2 regions of the Halorhodospira sp. 9622 genome follow, and region 1 is predicted to be linked to the other one. Evidence: riboswitches for the same ligand, from Rfam matches in the RefSeq annotation. Region 1 holds a riboswitch; the other holds the start of a gene.
The links. Region 1 has a riboswitch for cobalamin ahead of LRG07_RS04340 (TonB-dependent receptor plug domain-containing protein). Riboswitches for the same ligand answer to the same signal wherever they lie in the genome.

Region 1 (10,662 bases):
GATCTGCCCAAGCACCCGATGAGCACCAACATTGTCATGATCAGCACCGTGGCCGTGACGGTGTTCACGCACAACCTGGCCATCGGCGTGCTCACCGGCGTCCTCCTCGCGGCGCTGTTCTTCGCCAACAAGGTCAGCCGCTTCATGTACGTGCGCTCGGATGTGCAGAGCCTGCCCGACGACCAGACGCTGCACCGCCGCTACGAGGTGGTCGGCCAGGTCTTTTTCGCCTCGGCGGAGCGTTTCCGCAAGTCCTTCGATTTCGGTGAGGACCTGGACACCGTCACCATCGATCTAACCCGGGCCCATTTCTGGGACATCACGTCGGTGGCCGCGCTGGATCGGGTCGTCATAAACTTCCGCCGCGAAGGCGTCGCGGTGGACGTGGTCGGCATGAACGAGGCGACGGCGACCATCGTCGATCGCTACGCGGTCCACAACGAGCCGGATGCCGTCGAGCGGTTGATGGGTCACTGAGCCGGGCAAGGAGTCAACGACCATGAGCAAAATCATCGCCAGCGTCGACGGATCCCGCTCGTCGCCCTCCGTCTGCGATCACGCGGTCTGGGCCGCACGGCGCCTGCAGGCGCCGTTGACGTTCCTGCACGCCTTTCGCAACCCGCACGGTGAGCGCGAGGCGGATCTCAGCGGCAATCTGACCTTCGGGGTGCGGGAAAACCTCCTCGACGAGATGGTGCAGCTTGAGGAGCAGCGGGGTAGGCTCGCACGCGAGCAGGCGCGCGCCATCCTCGAGGATGCCATGAGCCGCGCCCGGGAACAGGGCATCGAGAACCCCGGGCGGCTGCTGCGCAACGGCGAGGTGACCGATGTGCTGGACAAGGCGCAGGAGGAGATGCGCCTGCTGGTGCTCGGCAAGCAGGGCGAGGACGGCGACGCCGAAGAGCAGCATATCGGCAGCCACCTGGAGAGCACCATCCGCCGGGTGCAGAAGCCGATCCTGGTGGCGCCGCTGGCCTTCCGCGAGCCGGAACGCTTCCTGATCGCCTACGACGGCAGCCCGGCGGCCCAGAAGGTGGTCGATCGCATCACCGAGAGCCCGCTGCTCCAGGGGCTCGAGGCGCACCTGCTCCTGGTTGACGCCGATACCGAGGTCAACCGCGAGCGGTTGCTCGCCCCGCGTCAGCAGCTGGAGGCGGCCGGTTTCACGGTCCACGCCGAGGTCCGTCCCGGCGGGATCGACGAGACGGTGTGCAACTACCGCAAGGAGCAGGATATCCACCTGATGGCCATGGGCGCCTACGGCCACTCGCGGTTGCGCCGGTTCTTTGTCGGCAGCACGACCACCCACATGATCATGCGCTCGAGCACGCCGCTGCTCATCCTGCGCTAGGGTTTCGGGCAATGACGGTCCCCGCGCTGCTGATCGCCGCCCCGGGCTCCGGCCAGGGCAAGTCGATGATCACCGCGGCGCTCGCCCGGCTGCACCGCAATGCCGGGCGCCGGGTGCGGGTGTTCAAGCACGGCCCGGATTACCTGGATCCGATGGTCCAGGAGCGGGCCAGCGGGACGCCGGTCTACCAGCTCCACCCGTGGATGACCGGCGAGGCCGAGTGCCGCTGGCGCCTGGCCGAGGCCGCGCGCGAGGCCGACCTGATCCTCGTCGAGGGCTCCATGGGGCTCTTCGATGGCGACCCCTCCAGTGCCGATCTCGCCGCCCTGGCCGGCCTGCCGGTGGCGGTGGTGATCGACGCCCGGGCCATGGCCGAGACCTTCGGGGCCCTGGTCGGCGGGCTGGCCCGCCACCGCGATGACGTGCGGGTGATCGGGGCCATCGCCAACCGGGTGGGGAGTCCGGGGCATGCGCGCATGCTCGCCGGCAGCCTGCCCGAGGGGGTGGAATGGCTCGGGGCGGTGCCCCGCGACGAGGCCCTGCATGTACCTGATCGCCACCTGGGACTGGTCCAGGCCGGCGAGGTGGCCGACCTGGATGCACGCCTGGATGCGGCCTCAGCGGTGCTCGCCGAGGCCGGCCTGGGCCGCCTGCCGCCCCCGGTGGCCCTGCACGGCGAGGCGCCGCCGGCTCCGCCCCGGCGGCTGCATGGGCAGCGGATCGCGGTGGCCCGGGATGCCGCCTTTGCCTTTGCCTACCGGGCCAACCTCGAGTTGCTGGAGGCGATGGGGGCCGAGGTGGTGCCCTTCTCGCCGCTGCGCGATGCGACGCTGCCCCCCTGCGATGCCCTCTGGCTGCCCGGCGGCTACCCGGAGCTGCACGCCGCCACCCTGGCCGCCAACGACGGGATGCGGGCCGCTATCGGTGAACACCACGCCGCGGGCCGGCCGATCCTCGCCGAGTGCGGCGGTCTGATGTACTGCGCCGAGTCGCTGGTCGATGGCGACGGCAGCGAGCACCCGATGCTCGGCCTCCTCGCGGGGCGTGCCGAGATGGCCGGGCGGCTGACGGGCATCGGCCTGCAGAGCCTGTCCCGCCCGGAGGGCGAGCTGCGCGGCCACACCTTCCACCACTCGCGGCTGGAGACGGCCCTGGAGCCCACGGAGCAAACCGTGCGGCGCAGCGGCAGCCCGGCCGAGGGCGTCTACCGGGTCGGCAGCCTGACCGCGACCTACTTCCACGCGTATTTTCCCTCGGCGCCCGAGGTCGTCGCCGGGCTCCTGAGCCGGTAGGCTACTCATCGCCGCTTCCCCGGGGAGCGGTTTCTCCCGAGCAACGAGGTGTGCGAAGCGATGCGTGAAGACGCGAAGGACCCGCAGCGGCACGCGGCGCGCATGGAGCGCAAGAGGGCGGTCATGGAGGAGCGCCGGTCCCGCGCGCAGCAGGATCGCGGTGTGCTACTGGTGCTCACCGGCCCGGGCAAGGGCAAGAGTTCGTCGGCGCTGGGCATGGTGGCGCGGACCCTGGGCCACGGCCGCAGCGCCGGGGTGATGCAGTTCATCAAGGGCGGCCGGGCCACCGGCGAGGAGGCCTTCTTCCGTGACCAGCCTGGGGTCGACTGGCAGGTGATGGGCGAGGGCTTCACCTGGGAGACCGCCGACCGCGAGCGGGATGTGGCGGCGGCCCGCGAGGCCTGGCGCGCCGCCCGGGGCTGGCTGTGTGAGGAGGGGCCGTCGCTGGTGGTGCTCGATGAGCTGTGCATCGTCCTGCGCTACGAGTACCTGGAACTGGGCGAGGTCCTGGATGATCTGTCCCGGCGGCCCTACGAACAGCACGTGGTGGTCACCGGCCGTCACGCGCCGCAGCCGCTGATCGACGCCGCGGATACGGTCAGCGAGGTAGGCGCCGTGCGACACGCCTTCGAGGCCGGGGTGCGCGCCCAGCCGGGGATCGAGTGGTGAGCGCCCGCACCCTCATGCTCCAGGGCACCTGCTCCGGCGCCGGCAAGACGGCGCTGGTCGCCGGTCTCTGCCGCCTGCTCGCCCGCCACGGGGTCCGCGTGGCGCCGTTCAAGCCGCAGAACATGAGCAACAACGCGGCGGTCACCCGCGACGGCGGCGAGATCGGCCGCGGCCAGTGGCTCCAGGCCCTGGCCGCCGGGGTGCCGGCGCACACCGACATGAACCCGGTGCTGCTCAAGCCCGAGGCCGAGCGCACCGCCCAGGTGGTGCTCCAGGGCCAGGTCACCGGGCGGCTCGAGGCGCGCGCCTTCCGCGAGGCCCGCCAGCCGTTGCTGCCGCCGGTGCTCGAGTCCTTCGAGCGTCTGCGCGGCGCCTACGACGTGGTCCTGGTCGAGGGGGCCGGCTCGCCGGCGGAGCCCAACCTCCGCCAGGGGGACATCGCCAACATGGGCTTTGCCGAGGCCGCCGACGTCCCGGTCTGGCTGGTGGGCGATATCGACCGCGGCGGCGTCTTCGCCTCCCTGCTCGGCACCCTGGAGTGGCTTGATGTGGCCGACCGGCGCCGGGTCGAGGCACTGATCATCAACCGCTTCCGCGGTAGCCCCGAGCTGCTCGGCGAGGCGCCGGCGCAGCTCGCCGAGCGCGGGGGCGTGCCGGTGATCGGCGTGGTCCCGGCGGTGCCCGATCTGCACCTGCCCGAGGAGGACGCCCCCTACCGGATGGCTGGGCCGCGCGGCTCCGGCGGCGCCCTGCAGGTGGTGGCGGTGGCCTATCCGCGGATGAGCAACCACGACGATCTCGACGCCCTGGATGCGGAGTCGGGGGTCCACGTCCGCTTCGCCCGGCAGCCGCGGGATCTCGACGGGGCGGACCTGGTCGTCCTGCCCGGCTCCAAGCATGTCTTCTCGGATCTGGCCTGGCTGCGTGAATCCGGCGTGGCCGAGGCGCTGCTGCGCCACTGTCGGTATGGAGGTCGGGTGGTCGGCCTGTGTGGCGGCCTGCAGATGCTCGGCGAGCACATCGAGGACCCGGAAGGGGTCGAGGGCGGCGGCAGCGCCCCGGGCCTAGGCCTGCTGCCGGTGCGCACCCGCCTGGCGGCGACCAAGCAGCTGGCCGAGGTGCACGGCCACGCCGAGTGGCCGGCGCCGGTGACCGTCACCGGCTACGAGATCCACCACGGTGTCACCGGCGCCCAAGAGGGCCTCTTCCCCTTCGTGGCGCGCTCCGACGACGGCCGCGTGCTCGGCAGCTACCTCCACCGGCTCTTCGACAGCGGGCCGTTCCGCCGCGCCCTGCTGGTGGAGTGGTTCGCCCTGGAGGGCGAGGGTGGCGACGAGCAGGCGCGCATCGAGGCGGAGCTGGATCGCCTTGCCGACACCCTGGAGCAGGCCCTGGAACCCGCCTGGCTGGAGGCGCTCGGCGTGCCGGGGCGGCCGGCGGGCTAGGTGCGCGTTCCGTCGGTGCATCCCCCGGGGGGTGGGCACGGGGATCGCGCCCCCTGCGACGAACTGTCCGGCTCGTCGATTTGCAACCGGCCGATCAGCCTGCCTAAACTCCGCGACTTCGATGTGGGTGCCCGCAGGCGCAACAGGATCGCCTGGGGTTAAACGGGAAGTCCGGTCCAGCTGCACCCAGCAGTGAAGCCGGCGCTGCCCCCGCAACGGTAGGTGGGGCCTGCGGATCACAGGCCACTGCGAGACAGCCGTCACCCGGCGGCCCTCGCGGGAAGGCGATCCGCAACGACGCATCCAGCGTCCCCCCACGAGCCCGGAGACCGGCCCACAGCAACCCACGAAACGGCGTGCGGGCGGCGCGCCTGGGGGTGAGCTTGCCGGTGATCCCATCCGTCCGGCGGCGGCGCTGCAGCCGTCGTCGCTCCCCCAGTTTGAGTCGCCAGCGCCCGTCGCAAGACGAGGAGCGCTGAACATGAATCCGAACGATCGAAAACCCGGGCGCCTGCTCGGTGCCTTGCTGGCCACGGCGGTGTCGGTCCCGGCCCACGCCGCGGACGATGACCAACCGATCGCTTCCTCCACCGATCTGTCGCCGGTGCGCATCGAGGCCGGCGGCGATCCCCTGGGACGCGGCGCGGACAGCGAAGCCCTGCAGCGCCGCCAGGCCTCCAGCAGCGCCGAGATCTTCCGCGGCGAGGCCTCGGCCGGGGTCGGTGGCGGCAGCCGCAACGCCCAGCGCCTCTACCTGCGCGGTGTCGAGTCGAGCAACCTCAACGTCAGCGTCGACGGCGCCCGCCAGGGGCGCAATCTTCACCAGCACCGCGGTGGCCTGACCGGCCTCGACCCGGACCTGCTGCGGTCGGCCGATCTCGACCCGCGTCCGGCGGCGGACCAGGGCCCCGGTGCCCTGGGGGGGTCGGTTCGCTTTGAGACCGTGGATGCCCAGGACCTGCTCGACCCCGACGAGGAGATCGGGGCCCGCCTGCGCGCTGGCTACGCCAGCGCCGACGAGGCCGAGCGCGGCTCGGCCACCGCCTTCGGCCGGCTGGGCGGCGACTGGGGCGTCCTGGCCCACATCGGTGCGGTCAACCGGGATGACTACCGCGTTGGCGGCGGCGGGAGCATGCCGTACTCCGGCGGCCGCGACCGCGACTACCTGGCCCGCATCAGCCGGGTTCCGGCCAGCGGGCACCAGCTGCGCTTCGGCGTGCAGCGCAACACCTTCGAGGGGGACCACCACTACGGCTCCTGGGGCAGTGACTTCGGCGACCCGCGCGAGACCACCCGGCAGGATCCGGTGGGCCAGGAGCAGCGGCGCGAGACCTGGACGGCAGAGCACCGCTACCGCCCGGCCGACCCCCACGTGGACTGGCAGGCCCGTGTCTACCGCAACGACAACCGCCTCGAGCGCCAGGACCGCAGCACCGCCACCCGGGCCGTGGAGCACGGTGGCGACGTGCGCAACACCTTCACCCTGGACGCCGGGCCGACCCGTCACCGGCTCACCGCCGGTTTCGACTACTACACCGAGGATGGGCGCATCGGCCAGACCGACGGTCCGCGGCTCAGCCACCGCTCGCGCAACTTCGGCGCCTTCCTGCAGAACCGGATGCGTTGGGAGCGGCTGCGCCTCTCGGCGGGGCTGCGCTTCGACGACTACAACACGGACCTGGTGGAGCAGGACCTGGACGGTGACGCCGTCTCGCCCAATCTCAGCGCCGAGCTGGAGATGAGCGCCGGCTGGAGTGCGTTCGCCGGCTACGGCGAAGCGGTCAGCGGTGCCGGCGTGCTGCCCATCGGCTGGCTGGCCTACATCGACGATGAAGAGACCAACCTCAACGACGGCGAGCCGTTCGAGGCCGAGGAGTCGCGCCGCACGGAGGGCGGCCTGCGCTACCAGGGGCGGGATTGGATCACGGCCCGCGACCGCTTCGACTTTGAGGCGACGCTTTTCGAGACGCGCATCAAGAACAGCATCGAGCGCAATGATGACTGGGGTAGCCCGTTTAGTTTCGGTGACCCGGCTTTCCCTAGCGGGCGTTCCGAGCCGCTCGTCGGCGAGATCCGCAACCGCCCCGATCCGGTCCGCCTGCGTGGCTACGAACTGCGCGCCGCCTGGGGCGTGGGCCCCTACGACGCCCGGCTTTCGTTCCTCAGCGCCGAGGCCGTCGACGACGACGGTGACCCGGTGGGGGTGATCCGGCGCCTGGGTGGGGGCGGCGGTGACCGCCTGGTCTTCGATCAGCGCTGGGCGGCCCACGAGACCCTGACCCTGGGCTACACGCTCACCTGGGTGGGTGATCACACCGACGTGCCCGACGACGAGCCGGAGCGCGACGGCTACCACCTCCACGACGTACAGGCCGAGTGGCAGCCGTGGGCCGACGACCGCCTGACCCTGGCGCTGGCGGTGCACAACCTCTTCGATGAGCAGTATGCGGAGCACACCTCGCTGGCGGTGGAGGAGAACGACGAGTGGCAGATCCGCGATGAGCCGGGCCGGGACGTGCGGGTGACCGGGACGCTGCGCTTCTGAGCCCGGCGCCGGTCTAGCCGGTAGAGGGCGGGTTGCCGAGCGCGGTCTCGATGAGCCCGGCGATCCGCCCGTCCAGCCAGTAGCCGGGCCGGGTGCCGTGGACGAAGCCGACGTGCCCGCCGTGGCGCTGCAGCTCCATAGACACCCCGGGGCCGAGTTCGTCGGCCTGCGGGATGGTCTCCGATGGTACGAAGGGGTCGTCCGCCGCGTGGAGGATCCGGGTGGGCTGGCGGATGGCGCCGAGACGCTGCCGGCAGCCGGCCCGCCGGTAGTAGTCGGCGCTATCGCGAAAGCCGTGCAGCGGCGCGGTGAGCAGGTCGTCGAACTCGCGCAGGCGGCGGATGCGCCGGATCCGCTCCACCGGCACCGGCGCATCGCTGCGTGCGGCGAACTTGGCCGCGGCCATCGCCCGCAGGCGGCGCAGCAGGTACGCCTGGTAGACGCGCGCAAAACCCTGCTCCAGGGCGTCGGCGCAGCGGTCCAGCTCGAACGGCACCGAGACGGCCACGGCCAGCGCCACCGGGCAGTCGCCGCGCTCGGCCAGCCAGTTGAGCAGCATCGAGCCGCTCAACGAGAAGCCGACCACCGCCAGGGGCTGCCCGGGGCGCCGCTCGACCAGGCCGGCGACCACCGCCTCCAGATCGTCCCAGGCCGCCGCGTGGTAGGAGCGCCGGTGGCGGTTGGGCCGCCGCCCGGCCCCCCGCGACTGCAGGACCACCGATCCGATACCGCGCCGGGCCAGCTCGGCCACCAGCCCGCGCACGTAGGCCGAGTCGCTGCTGCCGCCCAGGCCGTGGCCGATAATCGCCAGCCCCTGGCCCGGGGGGCCCCAGGCCAGCTCCAGAAAGTCGCCGTCGGGCAGCTCGAAGGTCTCCGACGTCAGCGGGATCCGCGGCGGGCTGCGCAGCAGGGCCGGGAAGACGGTCTGGGCGTGGCGGCCCGGCAGCCACCAGGCCGGTTGGAAGGCGGGGGGCTGCGGATCGGTCACGCGGATGCCTCTCCTGGGGATGTCGGTCCGTGTTCGGTGAACGCTACGTAGCCGGTGACGTTGCTGTGCTCGCCGCCGGCGCACGGCAGTTCGCAGACGAAGCTGGCCCCGGCGCCGGGTTCGCTCTCCACCCACAGGGTGCCCCAGTGGGCGTCGGCGATCAGCCGGCAGATGGCCAGCCCCAGACCGCTGCCCTTGGGCTTGCCGGCCTGTTGCTGAGAGATCTGGTGGAACTTGTCGAAGATCCGTCGCTGATCCTCCTCGCTGATGCCCGGGCCGTTGTCGGTCACCGACAGGCGCAGGGTGTCGCCGCGGCCCGGCTCCAGGCGCAGCCAGACCTGCCCCTCGCCAGGCTCGGTGAACTTCGAGGCGTTGGAGAGCAGATTGATGATCAGCTGCATCAGCCGGTCCGGATCACCCTTGACGGCGTTGTCGTCGCTGGTGACCTCGATGTGCAGCTGCGTCTGCCGGTCGGCGAAGAGCTGCTGGGTAGACTCGGCCGCCTCGCGGGCCAGGCGCGAGAGGTCGACGTCCTCCAGCTGCCACTGGGCCGAGCCGCTCTCGATCTTGGACAGGTCCAGCACCTGGTTGATCAGTCGGGTCAGACGCTCGCTCTCGCGGACCACGACCTCAAGGAATTCGCGGCGCTGATCGGCGTCTATCTCGGGGTTGTTGAGCAGGATCTCGCCGAAGGCGCGGATGGAGGTCAGCGGCGTGCGCAGCTCGTGGCTGACCATGGAGACGAACTCGTCCTTGAGCTGGTCGAGCTCCTTGAGCCGCTCGTTGGCCGCGCGCAGCTCCTCGGTGGCGCTCTCCAGGGCGCGGGATTTCTCCTCGAGCTGCCGTGAGTACTCGATGGCCCGCGAGGTGGCGTCGAGGATCTCCATCACGCCCTCGTAGGAGAGGGCCTCACCCTTGACGATGGAGGAGACCATCACCCGCGCCGAGGCGGAGCCGATGGACCCGGCGAGCAGGCGCTCGACGTGGTTGACCAGCTCGGGCCGAGCCTGCTCGGCCTCGTCCAGCGGGCGGCCGCGGTGGGCGCCATACTCGCGGATCACCTCGGCGGAGCGTTCCGGGCCAAGGAAGCGGCCGAGCAGATCCTGCAGATCGCCCACGGTGGCCGTGCCTTCCCAGAAGCGGGCGTCGCGCTCGGAGCGCAGGAAGACGTCGACGAACAGCGTGGCCTGGATGCGCTCCATGTCGCCCTGTCGATCGAACAGCGAGACCCCCAGCAGCAGCCCGAGGTTGGCGAGCATGGTCCAGAAGAAGGCGTGGGCGATCGGATCCATACCCTCCAGGCCGAACAGGGCGTAGGGGTGCAGCCACTCGACCCCCCACGGCCCGTCGCGGAGCAGCTGTTCGCCAAGCAGGCCGGCCTCGGCCAGCGAGGGCAATAGCAGGGTGTAGACCCAGAGCAGGAAGCCGGCCACCAGCCCGGCCAGCGCCCCGCGCCGGCTCGCCCCCTTCCAGAACAGCCCGAGCAGCACCGCCGGCGCGAACTGGGCCACCGCGGCGAAGGAGATCAGCCCGATGGAGACCAGGGCGTGGGTGTCGGCGATGAGCAGGTAGTAGATATAGCCCAGCGCCAGGATGACGCAGATCACCAGGCGTCGGATGGCGACGATCAGCCTCGACAGGTCGTGCCGGCCCCGGGCGTGGAAGCGGCGCAGCCGCAGCAGGGCCGGGGTGACGATATCGTTGCTGACCATGATGGCCACGGCGATGGTGGCGACGATGACCATGCCGGTGGCCGCCGAGAAGCCGCCGATGTACACCAGCAGCCCGAGCAGGCCCTGATCCACCGCCAGGGGTAGGGCGAGGACGTAGTCGTCCCCGGGGATCTCGTCGCCGAAGAACAGCAGACCGGCGAGTGTCACCGGCAGGACGAACAGGTTGATGACCAGCAGATAGAGGGGGAACAGCCAGGAGGCCGTGCGAATATGATCCTCGTTGACGTTCTCCACTACGCTCACCTGCCACTGCCGCGGTAGGAAGAGAATGGCCAGGGCTGACAGCGCCAGCATGGCGATCCAGCTCTGGTAGCCGCCGGGCAGCCCGGTGAGCAGCCCGAGTTCCTGGATGGCCGGGGTGGCCGCTGCCTCGCGGAAGAGCTCCACCGGACCCGCGAAGAGAACGAAGGTGACGAAGATCCCCACCGCCAGGAAGGCGATGAGTTTGACCACCGACTCGAAGGCCACGGCCACCACCATGCCCTCCAGGCGCTCGGTGGCGTCGATGTGGCGCGTGCCGAAGAGGATGGTGAACAGCGCCAGGAGGACCGCTACGTAGAGCGCCTTGTCGTCGAGGAGGCCGGCGCTGCCCGCCTGGACCGCCTCCATGTCGGGGAAGTGCAGCAGCACGTCGAAACT
Region 2 (10,662 bases), on a different contig from region 1:
CATGCGGTTCAGCCGGGCGTCAAGGCGCAGGACGAGATCAAGAACATCATCGCCGTCGCCTCCGGAAAGGGCGGTGTGGGCAAGTCGACGGTCACGGCCAATCTGGCCCTCGCGCTGCAGGCCGATGGCGCCCGGGTCGGGGTGCTCGACGCCGACATCTACGGGCCGAGCCAGCCGCGCATGCTCGGTGTGCGTGGCCAGCCGGAGTCCCGGGACGGCAAGCACATGCAGCCGATGCTCGGCCACGGCATCCAGGTGATGTCGGCCGGCTTCCTGGTCGATGAAGAGACCCCGATGATCTGGCGAGGGCCCATGGTGACCCAGGCCCTGGAGCAGCTGCTCACCGAGACGGCCTGGGAGGGGCTTGACTACCTCATCGTGGACATGCCGCCGGGGACCGGGGACATTCAACTCACTTTGGCCCAGAAAGTGCCGGTCAGTGGCGGCGTGATCGTCACCACGCCCCAGGACATCGCGCTGCTCGACGCACGCAAGGGGTTGCGCATGTTCGAGAAGGTGGATGTGGCCGTGCTCGGTATCGTCGAGAACATGAGCACGCACATCTGCTCGAACTGTGGCCATGAGGAGCACATCTTCGGCAGCGGTGGCGGCGCCGCCATGGCCAGCCAGTACGGGGTGCACCTGCTCGGATCGCTGCCGCTGGATATCACCATCCGCGAGCAGTCGGACAGCGGCCACCCCACCGTGGCCGCCGACCCCGACGGGCGGATCGCTACCGATTACCGGCACATGGCGCGCAGCGTCGCGGCCCAGTTGTCGTTGCGCGAGCGCAGTTCCGGCAGCGCCTTCCCCAACATCGTCGTCGGTGATTCCTCCGAGTAGCCAGCGGCCAGCCGGGCGCGTTGTCTAGCGCGCCCGGCTGGTGACGTAGGCGGCGAAGCGATCGAGCAGCGCCGTCGCCTCCGGCGTGGCCGCGACCTGGCGATAGAGCGCGCGCGGGTCGAAGCCCTCCCGGCGCAGATCCGGGCGGCGATGGAAGATGTAGCCGCGGGTGATGGCGGTGTCGAACTCCGGGTGGAACTGGACGCCCCAGGCGTGACGCCCCCAACGGAACGCCTGGTGGGCGTCGTGCTCGTTGGCGGCGAGAACGACGGCGCCCTCGGGCAGTTCCAGCACCGACTCCTCGTGGGTGACGTGGGCTGCGAAGCGCTCCGGCACGGGGGCGAACAGGGGGTCGTCGGCGCACGGTGCCAAGCGCTCGACGCCGACGGTGCCGATCTCGCGGCCGCGTGGGTTGGGGCCGGCGCGGCCGCCGAGGCCGTGGGCCAGCAACTGGTGGCCGTAGCAGATACCGAGGATCGGGATATCTTTGCCGGCGGCTTGCGCGAGCCAGTCGGCGGCGGCTTCGCTCCACGGTTCACGATGCGAGACCATCGCCGGTGAACCAGTGACCACGATACCGGCCGGGTGAGCCGGTTTCGGCAGGGATGCGGGTCCGGCGGTGGCGTCCACGGTGCGCCAGGGAGCACGCCCCAGGCCGGCGCCGATCCAGTCCTCGAAGTCACCCTGCCGGCGCAGTGCAGGGAGGGTGCGTCCGGTCTTGACCACCCAAATGGTTCCGTCGGTGGTGTGCTCATTCGTCATGCCCGAAAGCTCCTTATCGGTCCTCTCCAATCCCGGCGTGGGGTTGCGGAGGATTGTGCTACTGGGCCAGCCGGTTGCGTCCGCCCTTCTTGGCCCGGTAAAGGGCTTGATCGGCGGCCTGTACGACGGCGTCGGCGTCTGTCGCGGTACTGCTGTCGGCGACGCCGATGCTGATGGTGATTTGCGTCTGCTGCCGCCCGCGCTTGATGCCCCGTTTGCGGCTGCCGTGCCGGTCATCGGCCGGCCGGTCGTTACCCCGGAGGCGGAACGGGGTGCTGGCGATCGTCTCGCGCACCGTTTCCAGCGCCTCGACGACCTGCTCCGCGGTGCGCCCCGGGAAGACGACCGCGAACTCCTCGCCACCGTAGCGGAAGGGGTGCCCGCCCGCGCCGACCCGGCCGATGTTTGCCGCCACCCGACGCAGCACCTGGTCCCCGACTTCGTGTCCGTGGGTGTCGTTGAAGGACTTGAAGTGGTCGACGTCGGTCATGGCGATGGCGTAGCTTCCGCTCAGTCCCTGCGTCAGGCTGTCCATGGCGCGCCGGTTCGGTAGGCCGGTGAGTCCGTCGCGGAACGCCATGCGGTGGGCTTCCTGTAAAACGGCGACAAGCAGGAGGAAGAGGGCAACCGCGCCCAGCAGGGTGGGCAGCACCAGCTCGCCGCCCCTTGCAAGGGCCAGTTCCAGGCCGAGGGTGGTGGTCAGCAGCGCGCTGAAAGCGCCCACGTGGGCCGGGGTGGGGTCGAGCAGGGCCCACAGGAGCAGGCTCGCGGCGGCCAGCGCGGCGAGCAGCAGGCCCTGTTCGGGCAGGCTGCTCCAGTCGGCCAAGCCAAGCGGCAGGAAGGTGGTGGCGGCCAGTGCTTCCAGCCAGTCGGGCTGGTAGCGGAACAGGCCGAGGACGAGCAGGGCTTGCAGCGCCAGGGCGGCGCAGCGCCACAGCCCGGCTCGGCTGAGCAGGCCCCGGTCATCGAGCAGGGTCAGGATCAGGAGGTTGATCGGCAGCAGGATGGCGGCCGCCGTGACCCCGTGGGCCGGTGACGGCGCAACGCCGATCCCGCTGATGGCCAGGCTGATGGCGGCGGCCTGCAAGGCCAGGTTGGCGCGCCGGTAGAGCAGGGCCAACACCGCCACCATGCCGCCGGCGATGGCGAGGAACTCGAACGAGTGGGCCTCCAGCAACGCGATCGCCGGGCGCGGGAAGGGGGCGTCAAGCAGGACGATCCAGGCCGCCAGGGCGGCCAGGAACAGCAGGTGAAGCAGCCAGGTCGAGCTGAGCAGGCGTTGCACGGCGGCCATTGCGTCTCCATCCGGGGCGCGCGGCACCGGCGCGCGCAGCTCAGGAATCGTAGCCCCACAGCGAGGCGAGCTGGAAGCGCTGCGCCAGCTGATGGGTGGGCTCCAGTGAGTCGACGTTGGGCATGTCCGGCTGGCTGGTGTCGCGATAGAGCGGTCGTGCCGTGGGCTGGCCGTTGGCCTTGATCAGGACGGCCACGACCGGGTTGGCGCCGCGGTTGCCGCGCTGGATGACGACGCCGCGCTCGCCGCTGTCCAGGGCGACGAAACTGCCTGCCGGATAGATCCCGATGGTCTGGATCAACCCGGAGAGGATGTCGCGGTCGTAGATCCGGCCACTCTGATTCATCAGCTCGAGCAGGGTCTCGCGGACCGCCGTGGCAGGCCGGTAGACACGGTTGCTGATCATCGCCAGATAGGTGTCGGCGATGGTTAGGAGCCGTGCCCCGCGGCAGATTTGAGTACCGTGCAGGCCAGCCGGGTAGCCGCTGCCGTCGAGCCGTTCGTGGTGCTCGGCGACGACCCGGAGCCAGATCGGGTCCTCGACCCCGGCTGCCGACAGGCGTTCCACCGAGCGCAACGGGTGCTCTTCCAGGTCCCTGCGCTGGGCGTCGTCGAGTGGTGCACTCTGGCGATCAAGGCCATCCTGCGTCTCGAGCATACCGATGTTCGCCGAGAGGGCGGCGAGGACGATGGAACGCCGCTCGCTGTCCGGGATGTCCAACTGGCTGCCAACGACATCGCAAAGGATCGCCTGGCGGATCGGGTGGCGGATCGAGTAGGCGAACGCCTCATCGAGGTGGGCAGCCCCGATGGCCGCATCGGCGTCGCGCTCGACCAGGTCGCCGATACGGCTGGCGAGGTGGTCGAGGCGACGCAGGAAGCGGTCGTTATCCTCGCCCAGCCACTTGAAGGTCTCCTGCAGCGCGCGGGAGATCTGATAGATCAGGTCGAAGGGGTTGCGGAAAGCGGCCAAGGCGAGCTCGCGCCACCGCGAGACCCCGCCGGTCTCTTGACGCCGGGCGGCCACGTGGTAGGGCGTCCGGCCGATCTGCAGGAGCCGCTCCAGCTGCTCGCGGGAGCGCAGAATCGAGCCGCGCCGCAGCAGTAGGTGCCCGTAGGCGTCCTCGATGTCGTAGGGCACGGGCTTTCCGAGCGCCAGGTCGTCGGCTTGAACGGTGGCCCGCTTGGTGGGGATGGCCCGCTGGTTCATGGTCTCAGGCTCGTTGTCCGGCTCCGACCATTCTACCAGCCTATGCGTGGGTATACGCCCGCGGAACGAACCGGCCCTGGGCGGGGCTGTGCGAGACTCCATGGAGGAACGGTGTTTTTGGAGGCGTTGATTCTTGTCGTCATGCTGGGGGGCATGCTGCTGATCGTCGGCTACACGGTGGTCACGGGCATCTCGCCGCTGCCCTCCACACGTCTGGGGCAGGAGCTGGTGATTGCTGCGCTACCGGCCGAGCTCGAGGGAACGGTGATCGAGGCTGGCTCTGGATGGGGCGGGCTTGCCCGAGCGGTGGGGCGACGGTGCCCGCGGGCCCGGGTGATCGGGTACGAGCTCTCGCCGCTGCCGTGGTTGTTCGCCTGCCTGCTGCAGTGGATCCGGCCGGTGCCCAATGTCGAATTCCGGCGCCGCGACCTGCGCCAGGTGTCCTTCCGTGATGCCCGTGCGGTGGTTTGCTATCTGCACCTTGAGGCGATTCGCGAGCTCGAGCCGCGATGGCGCCGGGAGTTGCCCGCCGGGGCGCTGGTGGTGAGCAACACGTTCCGCATCCCGGGCTGGCAACCGTGCGCCGTGCACCGGCCGCCCGTGCGCCTGGACGCCCCGGTCTATCTCTACCGGATTCCGCGGGCCTGTCGCGCTCGTTTGGACGTGTGCGGCTAGCTCAGCGGTGGCCGTGGCGCTGTCTGATCGCCTCGATCTCGGCGCCCCGGCGCAGGAAAGCCTCCACGCACTCCCCGCACAGCTTGCCCGCCTTTGCCTCGGCGCGCAGGGTCTCGGCAGCCTCGGCGAAACCCCAAGGCCGTTTGTAGGGGCGCTCGCTGGTCAGGGCGTCGAAGACGTCGGCGACGGCCACAATGCGCCCCTCCAGCGGGATCTGCTCGCCGCGTGCACCGGTCGGATACCCGCTGCCGTCAAGGCGCTCGTGGTGGTAGGCGACGATGTTGCGCATGATGGCCGCCCGCCGGTCCTCGCTCAGCCCCAGCTCCTCGGTCATCGCCAGCACCATGGCCACGCCGCGGCTGACGTGCTCGCGCATCTGCGCGAACTCCTCGTCGGTGAGCCGGCCGGGCTTGAGCAGGATGCCGTCGGGGACGGCAATCTTGCCCACGTCATGCACCGGGGCGAACTGATAGACCATCTCGATGTATTCGTCGCCGAGACCGTGAGCTGCGGCCAGCTCGAGAGCGATCAGTCGGCTGTACTCCGCCATCCGGGCGAGGTGGCCACCGGTCTCGTCGTCCCGCGCACGGCCGAAGGCCATGGCCGTGCGCGCCGCGCCGCGCAGGGTCTGCGTGGTGCGGATGGAGGTGATGGCGAGCAAGCGGGCCAGGTCGATGTAAGGCGCCAGCCGCTCGACGACGGCCTCCGAGAAGTAGCCCGGCCGCCGGGAGTTGAGGAACAGGAAGCCGAAGAAATTCTCGTCGTGCTGCAGCGGCAGGATCATCCCGGCGCGCAACCCGCTCTCGCGGATGCTGACGGTGTGCGGTTTCGGGCTGGGGTGTTCCCGGTAGTCGTCGATGATGCGCACCTGCGGCGCCTCGGCCAGGGCGCGCAGGGTGGGGGCCTCGCCCAGCCGGGTCTCGTAGTGATCCAGGGGGCTGGGAGCATCGCCGCCGGCGCCGTAGGTCTTGAGACGGTTGGCGTCCGGTTCGTAGATGGCGACGGCGATGCGGTGGATCGCGCCGCCGGGCAGCGCTTGGTTGATATGGCAGCGCAGGCGTTCAAAGCGCTCGCTAAGGCGCAGGTGCGGTTCCTGGTCGCTCAGCGGCAGGGTATCCAGCGCGTCGGTGACTATGTCACCCGCCTGGGGGCAGGGTGAATTCGCGTCTGTGCCCATGACATCTCCGTCGGGGGGTCGGGAGGGGTCGCGGGCGTCCATACCCTTCTTTGATACGGCGCAATTGTGCCATAAAGTTCGAGGTTGTGGCCATCGGCCCGGCTGGGCGCCCGATCGGGCCGCGTTGACAGCTGCCCCGAGCCGGCCGTAGAGTCCAGCCTCCCCAGGTGACCTGGCAGTTACCATCGCTGCCGGGGCCGTTCCCCGCCGCGTGGTCCGCCCGACAGCGCCGGGGACGGTCGGGAAGTCGGTGCGCACTGCGGCCCGGGCGGGCGCAGGCAAGGCCGACGCTGTCCCCGCAACGGTAGGCGAGAGTGGGCGCTGCATCGCCACTGCATCCACGGTGTCCCTGGCACCCGGTGCGGGAAGGCGCGGCGCCCGGGGTTCGACCCCGCTCGCGAGCCCGGAGACCGGTCTGGGGGTCGCAGCCACACGGCGGGGAACCGTGCGTGGCGGTGACGGTAGCTTCAGCCGCGCCCTGTCCCAGCGCCACGGCGTGCCCGTTTCCGACCCGCTCCCCGCATGGCGTACTGGATCCAGTGACTGGAGGAGCCATGCACCGCAATCCATGCATCGCCCTCGTGGCCGGGGTCGGCCTTATCCTCGGCGGGTGTGGGGATGCCCTCGACGATGATCCGGATGGAGGGGGTGCCCGGGAAACCCGTGAGGTTGAGGATATGCTCGGCCGCAGCGTGGAGGTCCCGGAATCGGCCAAGCGGATCGCCACGGTCAATGTCGACGCCTTCCGCATGGCGCTCCACCTGGGGGTTGAGGAGCGCCTGGTGGGCATCCCGAGCGATATGTACGGCTCGCGTTTCTCCGAGGCGAAGCCCATCGAGGTCGAGGCCTTCGGGCGCCTTGACGAGGTGGCCATGGTCGGCGGCGGCCAGCCCGGTTCGGAGTTCAGTGCCGAGCGGGTGCTCGCCACGGAGCCGGATCTGTTTATCTACTGGGCCTTCAGCCGCGGTGATGACGATCAGGCGATGGCCGAACAGGCAGAACGCTACGAGCAACAGCTGGGCGTACCGGTGGTGGCGCTGAACACCCTGGGCCGGGAGCGGGCGTCGCAGGAGGCCGTCGAGGAGCAGATCGAACAGGCCTACCGGCTCCTCGGCGAAGTGTCCGGTCGCGAGGAGCGGGCCGAAGAGCTGCTCGATTTCTACCACGCCACGGTCTCCGCCGTGCAGCAGCGGGTCGCTGGCGAGCAGCCGCCTCGGGTCTATCTGGCCCACCGGCGCAATCTCTACAACCACGTCTCCTTCTACTTCCCCGTCGAGCTGCTCGGTGCCGAGATGGTCACTGCCGGCCGTGCCGGCGACGATGGCGAGGTCAGTGCCGAGGAGCTGCTGAGCTGGGATCCCCAGCATATCCTCCTCCACACACCGTCCCGAGCGAGTCGCGTGGAACGCGCCGAGGTGCTCGACGATGAGCGCTTGTCCGGTGTAGCAGCCATCGAGGCGGAGCGTATCCACCGCTTCAAGGGCACCTACATGGGCTGGGACCTGGCGACGGGGTTGATCGATCTGGTGCACATGGCTCGCGTCCTCTACCCGGAGGCCATGGCAGGCGTCGATCTCCGCGACCGCGGCGAGGAGATTCTGGAGGTCTTCTACGGCGACCCCGGTCTCTACGACCGGCTCATGGAGCTCAGCAGCCTCGAGGATGGCTGAGTTGACCGTCGGCACCCCCGTCCGGCCGGCGCCACCGCGGGGCCTCATTGACGACTACACGCGCGCGAACCGGGCCAAGACGCTGGTGCTGCTCGGCCTGGCGGCAGCCCTGGTGGCTACGGCGGGCTTTGGCTTGGCGCTGGGCCCGATGGGCATCCCGCTGAGCGAGGTGGTGCAGGCGCTGGTGGCTCGCCCGCTCGGGGCGTCGTGGGTCAGCGCGCAGACCGAGAACGTGGTCTGGAACATCCGCCTGCCGCGCCTGGCCACCGCGATGGTGGCCGGCATGGGGCTGGCGCTCGGCGGCGTCATCCTGCAGAGCCTGCTGCGCAATCCCATGGCCTCGCCGTTCACCCTGGGGATCGCCTCGGGAGCCTCGCTGGGGGCGGCGCTGGCGATCATTTTCGGCTTCTCGGCCTTCGGTGTTTACGGCATCGTCGGCAACGCCTTCCTCTTCGCCATGGCGGTGTCCCTGCTCATCCTGCTCATCGGGCAGTGGAAGGGGGCGACGCCGATGAGCCTGATCCTCGCCGGCATCGCCCTGATGTACTTCTTCGGGGCGACCACGACGCTGCTGATCTACTTCGCTGATGCCGACGCCACCCGAGAGGTCATGTTCTGGAGCGTGGGCAGCCTCAGCCGCGCCGACTGGGAGAGCTTCGTATTCATCAGTGCGGCGCTGGTGGCGACCCTGCCGGTCTTCCTCTGGAAAAGCGGCGATCTGAACCGGTTGCTGCTCGGTGACGAGACCGCCACCAGCTTGGGGATCGCGGTCGGTCCGCTGCGCATCGGCCTGATGTTCCTGGTCGCCCTGTTGGTTGCGGTCACCGTGGCGTTCACCGGCGGGATCGGCTTCCTCGGTCTGGTGGCGCCGCACCTAGCGCGGCTTTTGATCGGCTCGGATCACCGCTTCCTGATCCCGGCCACTGCCCTGATTGGCGCCCTGCTGCTGACGCTGGCGGATCTGGTATCGCTGCACGCCTTCGAATCGGTGGTGTTGCCCGTGGGGGTGGTCACGGCGTTCATCGGTTCGCCGCTTTTCATCTACCTGATCCTGCGTCGCCGCGAGACGGGAGGGGGGGCGTGACGGCGACCGGGATCGAACTGCGCGGCGTGCGCTACGCCTATCGGCGCACCGAGGTGCTTCGCGGTGTCGACGCCCGCGTGGAAGCCGGCGAGGTGGTCGCCCTGATCGGGCCCAACGGCTCTGGCAAGAGCACGCTGCTCAAGTGCATCACCGGCATCCTGCGTCCGCGCCACGGGACCCTCACCATCGCCGGTGAGCCGGTGCAGGGGCAGCGGCAGGCGCGCATCGCCCGCCGGCTCTCCTACGTGGCGCAGACCGCCGATGCCGTCTACCCGCTGACCGTGCTCGAGAGTGTACTGCTCGGTCTGCGTCGGGCGAGCTGGCGGCACGATCCGGCGGACCTCGCCCGCGCCGAGGCTGTGCTCGAGCGTCTGGGTATGGCGGATTTGGCGCAGGCGCCGCTGACCGAGATCAGCGGCGGGCAGCGGCAAAAAGCGGCCATCGCCCGGGCGCTGGTCCGGCAGACGCCGTTCCTGCTGCTCGACGAGCCAACCAACCATCTGGACATGAAGCACAAGCGCGATGCCATCGAGATCCTGACCGCGTGCGCCCGGGAACAGGGGCAGGGCGTGCTGGTCGTGCTCCACGATATCAACATCGCCGTGCAACTGGCTGACCGCATCGTGCTGCTGCGCGATGGCCGGGTCATGGCCGACGGACCGCCGCAGGCGGTGATCGACACGCCGACCATCCGTGCCGCCTATGACGTGGATGTCCGCGTTGTCGAGCACCAGCAGGCGCCCTTCGTGGTCGGCTACCGATTGCAGCAGAGAGGGGGTGTGCATGACGGGTGAGGTCTGGTTCGTGGGGGCGGGGCCCGGGGCGGCCGATCTGATCACGGTCCGCGGGCGGGATCGTGTCGCGGCGGCGGACGCCGTGCTCTACGCCGGCTCGCTGGTACCCGCCGGGGTGCTGGAATGGGCGCCGCCCCACTGTGAGGTCGCCGACTCCAAGGGCATGACCCTGGAGGAGATCCAGGGCTGGCTGCTCGAGCGCGCCCGGGCCGGACGCCGCGTGGTGCGGTTGCAGCCCGGCGATCCGGGGCTCTACGGCGCTTTCGTGGAGATCGTGCGTCCGCTGGATGCGGCTGGCATCCCGGTCCACCTGGTCCCGGGGGTGACCTCGGCGATGGCTGCCGCGGCGGCCGCCGGCGAGAGCCTGACCCTGCCCGAGGGGACTCAGACCGTGATCTTCACCCGGGTGGAGGGGCGTACCCCCATGCCGGCCGGCGAGCAGCTCGCCGACCTAGCCCGCCACGGCAGCACCCTGTGCATCTATCTCTCGATCACCCTGCTGGAGCGCCTGGCGGACGCCCTCTGCCGGGGTGGTTGGGAAGAGGATGCCCCGGTGGTGGTGGTCCACCGCGCCTCCTGGCCCGGGGTGGAGCAGGTGCTGCGCACCTGCATCCGCGATCTCGCCGAAGACTGCCGCGCCGCCGGGCTCAACAGCCAGACGATGATCCTGGTTGGACCGGCGCTGGGGGCGCGGCAGGCGGCGCCGGCGGCGCGCTCGCGGCTCTACGATCCGGACTTCGCGCACCGTTTCCGCCGCCCTGAAAGCTGAGGACGTTTCTGAATGAGTGATTGTATCCTTCTGATCGGGCATGGATCACGCCAAGAGGACGGCAATGAGGAGATCCGCCGGTTCGCCGGGATGCTGGCCGAGCGCTATCCGGACTGGCGACTGGAGACCTGCTTCATCGAGTTCGCCGATCCGCTGCTTAGCGAGGGCCTGGATCGCGCCGCGGCCCGTGCCGAGCGCGTCATTGCCGTGCCGCTGATCCTCAATGCCGCCGGGCACGTGAAACTCGAGGTGCCCGAGCAGGTCGATGCGGCTCGAGAGCGGCACCCCGGCGTCGATTTCCGCCTGGCACGCCACCTGGGAGTCAGTGAATCGTCGCTGGGTCTGGTCGAGCGGCGTCTGCGCGATGCCATGCAGGCCCTGCAC

Region 2: linked by a shared signal. The riboswitch ahead of LRG07_RS09770 (ABC transporter substrate-binding protein) and the one ahead of LRG07_RS04340 (TonB-dependent receptor plug domain-containing protein) in region 1 are both predicted to bind cobalamin.

The regions. Positions count from the first base shown of each region.
Region 1 is NZ_JAJNRE010000005.1:67,053-77,714, forward strand. It holds gene LRG07_RS04315 (SulP family inorganic anion transporter) at 1-477, shown strand, start outside; gene LRG07_RS04320 (universal stress protein) at 500-1,351, shown strand; gene LRG07_RS04325 (cobyrinate a,c-diamide synthase) at 1,363-2,643, shown strand; gene cobO (cob(I)yrinic acid a,c-diamide adenosyltransferase) at 2,704-3,312, shown strand; gene LRG07_RS04335 (cobyric acid synthase) at 3,309-4,757, shown strand; cobalamin riboswitch at 4,866-5,110, shown strand; gene LRG07_RS04340 (TonB-dependent receptor plug domain-containing protein) at 5,239-7,302, shown strand; gene LRG07_RS04345 (hydrolase) at 7,316-8,290, opposite strand; gene LRG07_RS04350 (ATP-binding protein) at 8,287-10,662, opposite strand, start outside.
Region 2 is NZ_JAJNRE010000016.1:31,718-42,379, reverse strand. It holds gene apbC (iron-sulfur cluster carrier protein ApbC) at 1-843, shown strand, start outside; gene LRG07_RS09795 (glutamine amidotransferase) at 868-1,605, opposite strand; gene LRG07_RS09790 (diguanylate cyclase) at 1,664-2,899, opposite strand; gene LRG07_RS09785 (HD-GYP domain-containing protein) at 2,940-4,109, opposite strand; gene LRG07_RS09780 (trans-aconitate 2-methyltransferase) at 4,227-4,784, shown strand; gene LRG07_RS09775 (HD-GYP domain-containing protein) at 4,786-5,961, opposite strand; cobalamin riboswitch at 6,201-6,374, shown strand; gene LRG07_RS09770 (ABC transporter substrate-binding protein) at 6,516-7,631, shown strand; gene LRG07_RS09765 (iron ABC transporter permease) at 7,624-8,715, shown strand; gene LRG07_RS09760 (ABC transporter ATP-binding protein) at 8,712-9,509, shown strand; gene cobM (precorrin-4 C(11)-methyltransferase) at 9,499-10,278, shown strand; gene LRG07_RS09750 (sirohydrochlorin chelatase) at 10,291-10,662, shown strand, end outside.